4 regions of the Paenibacillus sp. FSL L8-0333 genome follow, and region 3 is predicted to be linked to each of the others. Evidence: predicted binding sites of a transcription regulator. Region 3 holds the regulator's gene; each other region holds the start of a gene.
The links. Region 3 encodes Rex, which represses fermentation and respiration genes when NADH is low (regulators of the CRP and FNR family bind a similar motif). Its sites were predicted from a motif close to TTGTGAAATATTTCACAA; they were not measured.
Positions count from the first base shown of each region.

Region 1: a site for Rex is predicted at 2,070-2,087, ahead of NYE72_RS01100 (phosphoketolase family protein). Genes of this name have one in related genera too.
Region 2: a site for Rex is predicted at 1,191-1,208, ahead of nadA (quinolinate synthase NadA). Genes of this name have one in related genera too.
Region 4: a site for Rex is predicted at 1,721-1,738, ahead of pflB (formate C-acetyltransferase). Genes of this name have one in related genera too.

Region 1 covers NZ_CP150186.1:225,993-229,214, reverse strand. The annotation lists gene NYE72_RS01100 (phosphoketolase family protein) at 1-1,953, opposite strand, end outside; gene NYE72_RS01095 (GntR family transcriptional regulator) at 2,248-2,970, opposite strand; gene NYE72_RS01090 (hypothetical protein) at 3,058-3,222, opposite strand, start outside.
Region 2 covers NZ_CP150186.1:73,662-76,883, forward strand. The annotation lists gene ftsH (ATP-dependent zinc metalloprotease FtsH) at 1-1,019, shown strand, start outside; gene nadA (quinolinate synthase NadA) at 1,279-2,217, shown strand; gene nadB (L-aspartate oxidase) at 2,257-3,222, shown strand, end outside.
Region 3 covers NZ_CP150186.1:4,610,041-4,613,262, reverse strand. The annotation lists gene dinG (ATP-dependent DNA helicase DinG) at 1-1,511, shown strand, start outside; gene NYE72_RS20620 (redox-sensing transcriptional repressor Rex) at 1,642-2,295, shown strand; gene NYE72_RS20615 (amidohydrolase) at 2,282-3,222, shown strand, end outside.
Region 4 covers NZ_CP150186.1:4,888,433-4,891,654, reverse strand. The annotation lists gene adhE (bifunctional acetaldehyde-CoA/alcohol dehydrogenase) at 1-1,576, shown strand, start outside; gene pflB (formate C-acetyltransferase) at 1,829-3,222, shown strand, end outside.

The DNA.
Region 1 (3,222 bases), 2.5 Mb from region 3:
CGGCAGTTTTTCATGCAGGATAGAGATTGCAGCCAAGCTTTCGATAGTTGGTTCTGTACCTGCAGAAGCAAAGACAACATCAGGCTCTCCACCTTGATCGGTGCTTGCCCAGTCAATAATCTTCAGTCCTTTATCCACCAGCTCTTGTGCTTCATCCGCACTGAACCATTGTGGACGAGGATGTTTGGAAGAAACGATCAAGTTAATTTTTTGACGGTCATTTAAGACGGTGTCAAAGACAGCCAGCAAGGAGTTCGCATCAGCCGGCAAATACTCACGGATAAATTCTGGTTTTTTATCAGCCAAGTGACCTAGCAAACCTGGATCTTGGTGAGTGTAACCATTGTGGTCTTGTTGGAATACAGTTGAAGTTGCTACCACATTCAATGATGGAATATCCGCACGCCAGCTTTGATCTGTTGCTTTACGCAGCCATTTGAAATGCTGAGTAATCATCGAATCCACGACACGCAAGAAAGCTTCATAGCTTGCAAAGAAACCATGGCGACCTGTCAATACGTAACCTTCAAGCAAACCTTCTGCCTGATGTTCAGACAATTGGGAATCGATAACACGGCCATAAGAAGCTAGGAATTCATCATTCGGCTCAATCACTTGATCCAACCATTGACGTTTCGTCACTTCAAAGACAGGTCCCAGACGGTTGGACATTGTTTCATCCGGTCCGAAAATTCTGAAATTGCAGTTCTCTTCGTTCAGAGAGATAACATCTTTCATGTATTTACCCAGAACGGCCATGTCTTGTGCTATTACTTCACCTGGTTTGGAATTATCAAGTGCGAACTTACGGAAATTGGGTAAGTTTAGATCTTTAATCTGGTTGCCAGCATTAGTAACTGGGTTCATTCCCATACGTCTGTCGCCAGTTGGCAGAATCTCAGCAAGTTCAGCGTTCAGACGACCATTGTCATCAAATAATTCTTCTGGTCTATAGCTGTTCATCCACTCCAATAACGCTGGAGCATGTTTCATATTCTTTTGATCCACTGGAATCGGCACCTGATGGGCACGGAACGAGTTCTCATTCGGAACACCATCCCATTGCTTTGGACCCGTCCAGCCCTTAGGAGAACGGAAGACCAACATTGGCCAAACCGGACGCGTAAGGTCATTGTTGTCACGTGCATTCTTTTGAATCGCTTCAATTCTTTCTACGATGGTATCAAGCACCTTAGCCATTTCTGGATGCATTAGATCAGGATTTTCGCCTTCAACGAAGAACGGTTCCCAACCCATACCTTTAAAGTATGCAGTAATTTCTTCTTTGGATTGACGAGACAGAATCGTTGGGTTACTGATTTTGAAACCATTTAAGTGCAGGATCGGCAGAACTGCACCATCAGTAACTGGATTGATGAACCGGTTGGAGAACCATGAAGCCGCTAATGGGCCAGTTTCAGCCTCTCCATCGCCAATAACAACAGCGGAGATTAAATCTGGATTATCCAGAATTGCACCTACACCGTGGGATAGAGAATAACCTAATTCGCCACCTTCGTGGATCGATCCAGGTGTTTCAGGGGCAGCATGGGAAGCAACTCCACCTGGGAAAGAGAATTGTTTGAACAATTTCTTCAGACCTGGGATATCTTGTGTAATTTCCGGATAAATTTCAGTATAGCTACCATCGAGATAGGAGTTCGAAACCATGACCTGACCGCCATGACCAGGACCCTCGATATAGAACATATTCAAATCATATTTAGTAATGACCCGATTCAAATGGGCATAAATAAAGTTCTGGCCGGGAATAGTTCCCCAGTGTCCAATTGGCTTAATCTTTACGTCTGCTTCTTTCAGCGGTTCTCTTAACAACGGATTATCTTTCAAATACAGTTGACCTACAGAGATGTAGTTAGTTGCGCGCCAGTATGCATCAAGTTTCTCTAAATAAGTTTTTGATGAGTAATCAACATCCATGGATAATACCATTTCTTCCACTCCCCAAAATTTTTTCTGTGTCTACATTGCCGTAATTTCTTCCACAAGTACATCATACCGCCGCCAAAAATTAATTCAACCTTTTCAACAAATGATACGGTCCAATTTTGTGAAAATATGAACATAGTATGAAAAACGGTGTCAATTGTCTGTAAAAATACGTCAATATTAATATATATGTAAAAATATGGGCTGAAGTTTGCGGGAGATATTTGCTGCTTTTCCTTCATCTATTTTGCGCAAAATAAAAAAAATAAGACCGAGAAAAATTCCCCAGTCTTACTTTTAATGAACGGACACAAAGGTATTAAATTTTAAGTATTTATAGTGGAAACGCATATGGGAGAATTCAAAGGGTGTGCCATTATCTAAAAAGAAAATCCCTTCCATAATGCTTACTGGCTCATTCGCCTGCAAATGCAGCAGCTCTTGATCCGTAGCCTCAGAGGGTTCTGCGGATATCGATAAAAAGGATTTGGTTACCGCCAGGTTCCGTGAATCCTCCAAATAATTAAAGATAGATCCTTCAATAATAGTCTGATTTAAGTTCTGCACGATTTTGATTGGGATATAACCCGTTTCAATCATAAAGGGTTCATCATCAAAAAGACGCAAGCGAACGATTTTGTATACAAAATCATGTGGTCCTAAAAACAGATCCCGTTGCAGTTCTTCCGTTGGTGGAATGACCTCGAATTTCAAAACTTTAATCTTTGGCTTCTTCCCATTCATTTGAAAATTGTCGGTGACACCTAAATTAGAACCTTCGTAGTTAAAAATAGATTCATTTTTTATGTATAAAGGATTTATAAATGTCCCTGAGCCACGCTTTTTAAAAATAATGCCGGCATTTGCCATTTTAGTCAGAGCACTTTTAATAGAACTACGACTCACTTGATAAGTTTCACTAAGTGTTCGTTCATCCGGTAATTTCATATCGGGAAACTGCCCAGCAAAAATTTTCATTTTTAAGTCATCAATAATTTGTTTGTAGACAAACTGTGTCATGAAGTACTCCTTTTCAGGTCGATACAAGTTTTATTTCAACCTTTACTATAACATAATAACCAGACGTTTATAATCTATCCGGCCAGCTTATTTACGTCGGCGATTTGTCATGCGATTGTACATCACTAAACCGGCAATGACCATGCCCAGCGTCCCCATACTACTTGCTGCTTCAGCCTGCATACCAAACAAAATGCACAGGTTAGTGACCAAGCTTTTTGTAAGTACAGCAACAATAATTAACATCAACGG
Region 2 (3,222 bases), 2.3 Mb from region 3:
TTAAGGTGCACGCTCGTAACAAACCGCTTACGAAAGATGTAAGACTGGATGTTGTTGCTAAACGCACAACCGGATTCACAGGTGCTGATTTGGAGAATCTGCTGAATGAGGCAGCTTTGCTAGCTGCACGCCGTAACCGTAAAGATATTTCCATGATTGAAGTGGATGAAGCTATTGACCGTGTTATCGTAGGAACTGAGAAACGCAGCCGTGTGATCAGTGACCGCGAGAAACGTATTGTAGCTTATCATGAAGCAGGCCATACTATTGCTGGTTACTTCCTTGAGCACGCCGATATGGTGCATAAAGTTACTATTATCCCACGCGGACGTGCAGGCGGATACGTTATTATGCTTCCGAAGGAAGATCGGATGATCGTTACCAAGCAGGAGCTTTTAGATAAGGTTACTGGATTACTTGGTGGACGTGTTGCCGAAGAATTGTTTATTGGTGAGATCGGTACGGGTGCATACAGTGACTTCCAACAGGCTACGCGCATCGTGCGTGCCATGATTATGGAGTACGGTATGAGCGATAAGCTTGGACCTATGCAGTTCGGATCTTCTCAAGGTCAAGTATTCTTAGGTCGTGATATTGGGCATGAACAGAATTACAGTGACTCCATTGCTTATGAGATTGATCAGGAAATGCAGAACTTTATTACTTCGAGTTACGAACGTTGTAAAGATCTGTTGATCAAACACTCCAAAGAAATGCACTTGATTGCCAATACATTACTTGAGAAAGAAACACTTGAGCTTGATCAGATCACACAACTGATTGAACAAGGATTCCTTTCCGAGGATGGTAAACCAGAGGGTGGCGAAGGTGTTGCCCATGAAGTTGGCGAGCCTGTCATCGACAATATCGGTGATGTGCGAGTTCGCATTCAAGGCAAGCCTGAGGACGAACAGTCCACACTTCCTGACTTATCAAAGGATATCCCGAATAACCCTGATTCTGAGGGTAATGACGGTTCCGATGATGACAACAAAGGTGGGGGCACTAGCCTTACCTAATTGGGTCCACCATTCATATGATGTAAATTTATCCGGAGAACGTAACTGTTCTCCGGATTTTTTATTTTAATTTTTAAGGGATTCTATGCCTTAAAGCCTGTCCAGTTACATTGACAGGGGCTGGAACGTTGTGTACATTAGTGATTAATATTACTTACTATTTATATCAGCATGTTCATTTTTTCACCATGATGGCGCATGCCATTTGATAACATCATGTCGGCGAAAAGCCGCGAGGATTTAAGGGGGAGAACAATCGGTGGAAGCTCTGGCGCTTGAGCGCAAGCAGGAACAGAATCGAGAACTTCGTATACGTCTTGAACAGCTTAAAAAGGAACGAAACGCAATCATTTTAGCTCATTATTATCAGCGTGATGAAATTCAGGAGGTTGCCGATTTCCGGGGCGACTCTTTTTTACTCGCTCAGAAGGCTGCAGAGACAGATGCGGAAGTTATTGTATTCTGCGGTGTTCATTTCATGGGGGAAAGTGCAAAAATTTTAGCCCCGAACAAAACCGTCCTAATTCCTGATGAACGTGCAGGCTGTCCAATGGCAGATATGGTCAATGTAGACGGTTTACGTAAGCTAAAAGCTCAACATCCAAATGCTAAAGTAGTCACTTATATCAACTCGTCCGCCGAGATTAAAGCAGAAACCGATATTTGTTGTACCTCTGCTAATGCTGTGAAAGTAATCGAATCCCTTGACGCCGAAGAGATTATTTGGGTCCCAGATAAGAATCTTGGTCAATATGTACAAGATCAGACGGGCAAGAAGCTGATTATCTGGGAAGGTTATTGCAACACTCACGACATGTTGACCGTCAAAGATGTAGTAGAGATGAGAGCAAAATATCCAGATGCGGAATTTGTAGTTCATCCAGAGTGTCGTCCTGAAGTAGTGGCCATGGGTGACTATGTAGGCAGCACTACATCAATTCTGGAGTATTGCCGGAAATCGGATCGTAAGCAATTTATCGTTGGAACGGAAGATGGTACCGGATATCAGCTTCGTAAGGATAGTCCAGATAAAGAATTCCATTTTGCTACCAAATTTCTTGTTTGTCCTAATATGAAAGTTAATAATCTAAAAAAACTGGTGAAATGCCTGGAGACGATGAAGCCACAAATCTATGTACCGCCTGCTGTCGCCGACAAAGCCAGAACATCCCTAGAGCGCATGCTACAAGTCCGGTAGCATGCGCTACTCTTTCGTTGAAACAGGTGAAAAGCGGTCATGATTCCACAATATTTGGTTGATTTTGATCTTCGGGATATTCCTACGGTAAAGACAGATTGTATTGTTATTGGTTCAGGGATTGCCGGATTATTCACGGCTATTAAAGCCAGTGAAGATCGGCGTGTCATAATGATCACAAAGAAATCAGTAATGGAAAGTAATACTCGCTATGCACAGGGGGGGATCGCAGCTGTTATAGCTGAGGATGATTCCCCTGCATACCACCGGCAGGATACCTTAATGGCCGGTGCAGGTCTTTGCTCCTCAACAGCTGTCGATGCACTTGTTAATGAAGGGCCGGAAGGCGTTCATGAGTTAATTCGCTTAGGAACCCTGTTTGATAAGGAAGATGGGGTACTGGCTTTGACTCAGGAAGGAGCGCACAGCCACCGCCGTATTTTGCATGCAAATGGGGATGCTACTGGTTATGAGATTGTTCGTGCATTGGCGGAACAGGTAGCGGAACATGAGAATATTGAGGTCTGGGATGATCATTATGTTATCGATCTCATCACTGAAGGTGGCGAATGTGTAGGCGCATTATTGCAGCGGCCCGGTGGTGGACGGTTGTTCCTGCAAGGGGATGCGACCATTTTGTGCTCTGGTGGAGCAGGACAATTATATCGATACACTACCAACCCTGAGGTAGCTACAGGAGATGGTGTAGCGATCGCCTATCGCGCTGGTGCTCATATACGAGATATGGAATTTATTCAATTTCATCCTACAGCACTTAGTTACCCAGGAGCTCCTAGATTTTTAATCTCCGAAGCTGTGCGTGGGGAAGGAGCAGTCTTGCGCAATATTAATGGAGAGCGGTTCATGGAGCGTTATCATAACCTGCTTGAACTAGCCCCGCGGGATATTGTAGCGCGAGCTATTGTAAGTGAAATGGAACTTACTAAATCAACGTTCGTTTATTTGGATATTACACATGAATCTCCAGAGATGGTGAAGCATCGG
Region 3 (3,222 bases):
CAGATGTTAAAGCTGGGCACCAGCTGCTTCCGGCTTACGAGCATCTTGTAATTGATGAAGCACATCATTTAGAAGATGTGGCTGGTAAACATCTTGGCATGCATATGAAGCATTTCACTGTGGCACACACGTTATCGCGACTGTATAAAGATAGCCGAAACGGACAGCTTCCTGCTCTGCGCCAGATCTTACAGTCGTCAGGCAGTGAAGAGGCTTCAGAATGGAGCGGAGTCATCGATCGGATCTACCCGGATCTGCTTACTGTCAAAGAAACCTGGGATGCACTCAGCGACAAGCTGTTCAGCCTTTTGCCGGAACGCAGTGATGCAGCAGCAGGGGAAGCGGGACAACTGGTTATGCGTTTGCTTCCCGCCCGTAAGCCGAAGGATTGGGATGAATTAGTTGCGCTTGAGAACACTATGAATCTGACGTTAAGCGACATCATCCGTAAGGGTGATAAAATGCTTAATGAGATGCGTGACCAGGAAAGCCAATCCTCAGCAGACAGTCTTGTTACTGATATTAGCGGTTTATTTAAGGATTTGGCTTCCATACGTGAGCAAGTAAGATTCTTTATGGGGCTGAATGACGATAATGTAGTATATTGGCTGGAGGCAAATGGAAATTACCGCAGCAAATCACTGCAGATGTATGCCGTCCCTGTGGATGTTAGCAGCCAGCTTAAAGAGTTGTTCTTCGATAAGAAAAAGAGCATCGTGCTTACCTCGGCGACGCTGTCTGTAGATAAATCTTTTCAGTTTATGATTGATAATCTCGGACTTAACGAAGCTGCGGAAGAGGGACGTCTAATGACCTCACTCCTTCCATCTCCCTTTAAGTATCGCGAGCAGGCGCTGCTAGTTATACCGCGTGATTTTCCTAGTGTGAAGGGCAGTGTGGGCGATGCTCGATTTGTCGATACACTCGTACAGTCGTTAGCAGAAGCTGCCAAAACAACACGTGGGCGGATGCTGGTTCTGTTTACTTCTTATAAAATGCTGCGTCAGGTATATGATCCGCTTAAAGAGGCTTTGGCCTCACAAGAGATTACGGTGCTTGGTCAAGGCGTGGAAGGTGGCAGCCGGAGCAAGCTGATCCGCCGCTTTCAGGACAGTGCAGCATCCGTTCTGCTGGGGACGAGCAGCTTCTGGGAAGGTGTAGATATTCCAGGTGAAGCACTGACTTGCCTGGCCATCGTGAGACTTCCGTTTCAACCGCCGAATCACCCGTTGGCGGAAGCGAAGTCGGAGTTATTGCAGGCCCAGAAGAAGAATCCGTTCATGAAATTATCTGTTCCTCAAGCGGTTATTCGTTTTAAGCAGGGATTCGGAAGACTGGTTCGCACGGCGCAGGATCGCGGAATAGTTATTGTTTATGATACAAGGGTTATTGAATCTCATTACGGGAAGTATTTCCTTTATTCATTGCCTGGTCCCAAAATGGAGCATATGCTGACTGATCAAATGGTCCCCCGCATAGCGGAATGGCTAGAGGATGGCGGCGCTTCTTAAAATGCTCGTCTTCAGTTTAGCTCCTCCTTATCCTTAAGGGCGGTAAGTTACAGTACCGCCCTTAATAAGGAGAGGTATACGTTTGAATATGGATTTTCACAAGAACATTACTATTTTTAGGAGGAAAAATATGAAATCGGATAAAATATCAGAAGCCGTTGTTCGCAGACTACCTGTGTATTTGCGTTTTTTGAATGATCTCCAGAATCGCGAAATATTAACAGTTTCCTCTCAGGAACTTGGACAAAAGCTTGATCTTAATCCCGCACAGATTCGTAAGGATTTAGCGTATTTTGGTGACTTCGGCAGAAAAGGTATCGGCTATGATGTAACGTATCTTATTGAGAAAATCCGTCATATTCTGAAGCTGGATCAACAGCTTAATGTAGCTTTAGTAGGGGCAGGTAATCTCGGACATGCCTTGTCTAATTACAATGCATATCTTAAAGATACAATGAAAATCACCGCTATATTTGATTCGTACGCTCCTAAGGTTGGACGTAAGATCAACTCCCTTACTGTGCAACCAATGGATGAACTAGGCAGCACGATTCGTGAGCAAGGTATTCGCATTGCCATTATTACCGTACCTGATTCAGAAGCTCAAAATGTAGCAGATATTCTCATTTCTTCTGGGATTGAAGCGATTTTGAACTTTGCCCCTGTGATTCTGAAGACACCACCGAATATCCGGGTGCATGCAGCTGATTTTACAACTGATCTGCAAAGTCTTGCTTATTACTTGCGGGATGGAAAGGAAGAAAGCGAACATGAACAGCAATAAAACGATAATTAAGGACGGGTATTTTCTGACTCCGGGAACGGATGAGCCGGTTCTGAGTGGATATATGACTATTGAAGATGATTTAATCACTTACATAGGAAAAGAAGAGCCTCAGATGGAAGCTGGAGTGCAAGTGGTTGATGGCAGTCGTCTGCTGTTCATGCCTGGACTTGTAAACACACATGGTCATGCGGCGATGTCTTTGCTGCGTGGATATGGAGATGATTTAGCGCTACAAGTGTGGCTTCAGGAGAAAATGTGGCCGATGGAGGAAAAGTTCACCGGTGATGATGTATATTGGGGAACCTCCTTATCTGTATTGGAAATGCTGAAGGGTGGAACTACGACCTTCCTCGATATGTATGATCACATGGACCGAGTAGCTGAGGTAGCTGAGTTATCAGGTATCCGTTCCGTATTGATGCGTGGTGTGATCGGGTTATGTCCAGAGGATGTACAGAATCACAAGCTTGCGGAAGCGATTTCTTTTGCCCGTAACTGGCATGGAAAGGCTGACGGTAGAATTACTACTATGATCTCACCGCACGCCCCTTATACTTGCCCTCCGGACTTCCTGGTTAAGTTCGTGCAGGCAGCGCATGATCTGGATTTACCGATGCATACGCATATGTCCGAAACGAAACGTGAAGTGGAACAAAATGTGGCGGATTACGGGTTTCGTCCTGTAGCTCACTTAGAGAAGCTTGGAATGTTCACACGTCCCTCGATAGTTGCACATGGTGTTCATTTAAATGATGAAGAGATTGAGATCTTGGCTCGCCATAATGTGGGTGTCTCTCATAATCCGGGCAGTAATTTGAAGCTGGCTAGCGGAGTGGCTCGGGTTACTGATCTTCTAAAAGCTGGTGTGAAGGTGTCTCTTGGCACGGATGGCGCGGCAAGCAACAATAACTTGGATATGTTTGA
Region 4 (3,222 bases), 280 kb from region 3:
ATTGAGTCCTGTGCTTGCTTGCTACAAAGTTAAAAACGCAGATCAAGGTATCGAACGCGCAGCACAAGTTGTTGAATTTGGTGGTATGGGCCATAGTTCGGCTATCCACTCCAACAACGAAGAAGTAATCATGAAGTTCTCCAACCGTCTGCAAACAGGACGTATTCTCGTTAACTCGCCTTCCACTCATGGTGCGATCGGCGATATCTATAACACTAACATCCCTTCGTTGACGCTGGGCTGCGGATCTTATGGTCGTAACTCCGTGTCGCAAAACGTTACAGCAATTAATTTGATCAACGTGAAAAGGGTGAATCGTCGTACCGTGAATATGCAATGGTTTAAAGTACCTGACAAGATCTATTTCGAAAAAGGCGCTACTCAGTACCTGACCAAAATGCCTGATATCACACGTGTCGCAATTATCACTGACCCAATGATGGTTAAGCTCGGATATGTTGAGAGAGTTGAACATTACCTGCGTCAACGCCAAACTCCTGTAGCGATCGAAGTGTTCTCGGAAGTTGAACCAGATCCATCGACAACTACAGTTGAAAAAGGTACAGCAATGATGAACAGATTCCAACCGGACTGCATCATCGCACTTGGTGGTGGTTCCCCAATGGATGCTGCAAAAGGAATGTGGTTATTCTATGAACATCCAGACGCAGACTTTAACGGTCTGAAACAAAAATTCATGGATATCCGTAAACGGGTTTACAAATTCCCTAAACTTGGAAACAAAGCTAAGTTTGTAGCGATTCCAACTACTTCGGGTACGGGTTCGGAAGTAACATCTTTCGCAGTTATTACCGATAAAACAACTGAACAACACACTAAATATCCTTTGGCTGACTACGAGCTAACTCCAGACGTAGCTATCATTGATCCAGAGTTCGTATATAGCTTGCCAAAAACTGCTGTAGCTGATACAGGTATGGACGTATTGACACATGCCATCGAAGCTTATGTATCAGTTATGGCGAGTGACTACACTGATGGTCTGGCAATTAAAGCAATCCAATTGGTATTCCAATACCTTGAAAAATCGGCGCTTGAAGGCGACAGAGTTGCCCGTGAGAAAATGCATAACGCATCAACACTTGCTGGTATGGCCTTTGCTAATGCTTTCCTGGGTATTAACCACAGCTTGGCGCATAAATGGGGCGGTCAATATCACACTGCTCACGGTCGTACTAATGCGATCCTTATGCCACACGTTATTCGTTACAATGCTAAGAAACCTACGAAGTTCGCTTCGTTCCCTAAATATTCACACTTCGTAGCTGACGAGCGTTATGCAGAAATCGCCCGTATTCTGGGATTGCCAGCTCGCACAACTGAAGAAGGTGTAACTAGCCTGATCAATGCTATTCGCGATATGAACAAAAAACTGGGTATCGAAGAATCCTTCCAACAACTGGGCTTTGATCCTAAGGATTTTGAATCCCGTGTAGATTACTTGGCTGACCGTGCATTTGAAGATCAATGTACAACTGCCAATCCTAAGCTGCCACTGGTATCTGAACTTGCAGATGTGTACCGTAATGCTTTCTACGGAAGATTTGATAATTAATATTTGGTTAAGTAGATAATAGGATGGTTGTGGATTAGATATAAGTGACAAATATCACCGGAAAGGTGATATTTGTCACAGTCTATTTATAGAAAATAAACTAAAATGTTTATATAAACAACGGTCCCATACATGGAACAATGATTGTGAATTTTCGAACAACCATATCTTTCTTGGGATCACGAGACACGGGATCAACCTTCAAGCCCGCGATCTCTACAAATATTATAAATATAGATGGAGGGATTTAGCATGTCGGTGATTGAAAAAGATGTACAAGAAGTGAAATCCGGTTGGAGAAGTTTTACAAAAGGTAAATGGTCCAGAAAAGTTGACGTTAACAACTTTATCGCAAGTAACATTAAGCCTTATGAAGGAAACGAAGAATTCCTCGTAGGACCTACTAGTAACACAACTGAACTATGGAAGATTATTTCCCAATTGAGCAAGGAAGAAAGAGAAAGAGGCGGCGTATGGGATGTTTCCCTAGATACTGTCTCCACAATCACTTCACATGCTCCAGGCTACATTGACAAAGACAAGGAACAAATTGTAGGCGTACAGACTGACGCTCCTTTCAAACGTTCCATCCAGCCATTTGGCGGGATCAAGATGATGGTTGATGCTACGAAGGCTTACGGCTTCGAGCTTCCACAAAACATCGTTGACATGTTTACGAACATTCGCAAAACGCATAACCAAGGCGTATTTGATGCATATACACCAGACATGAGAGCTGTGCGTAAATCCGGCGTAATTACAGGTCTTCCTGATGCTTACGGCCGCGGACGCATCATCGGCGACTACCGCCGCATTGCTCTGTACGGTATTGATTTCCTCATTAAAGACAAAAAACAACAACAAACTGAGCTTGAAGTTGATTCCATGACTGAAGATATTATTCGTTTGCGTGAAGAGCTGTCCGAGCAAATTCGTGCACTTGGCGAATTGAAAGAAATGGCAGCCGCTCATGGTATGGATATTTCCAGACCAGCGACCAACTTCAAAGAAGCTACTCAATGGGTATACTTCGGATATCTGGCAGCAGTTAAAGAACAAAATGGTGCGGCGATGTCCCTGGGCCGTGTGTCCTCTTTCCTGGACATTTATGCAGAGCGCGATATTGCTGAAGGTACTTTGACTGAAGAACAAGTTCAAGAAATCGTCGATCATTTCGTAATGAAACTGCGTATCGTGAAATTCTTGCGTACACCTGACTATAATGATCTGTTCTCCGGCGACCCAACATGGGTAACTGAATCCATCGGTGGTATGGCTGAAGACGGAACAACTCGTGTTACCAAGAACAGCTTCCGTTTCCTGAACACCCTGTACAACTTGGGTCCAGCTCCGGAACCAAACTTAACTGTACTGTGGTCCGAAAAATTGCCTGAAGCCTTCAAAAAATATTGTGCTAAGGTTTCCATCGAAACTAGTGCAATTCAGTATGAAAATGACGATGTAATGCGTCCATACTGGGGTGAAGATTATGCGATTGCTTGCTGCGTATCTCCAATGCGCATCGGTAAACAAATGCAGTTCTTCGGCGCTCGTGCCAACCTGGCAAAAGCATTGCTGTATGCTATCAATGGTGGTATAGACGAAAAATCCGGAGCACAAGTTGGACCGGAATTCCCAGCGATCAC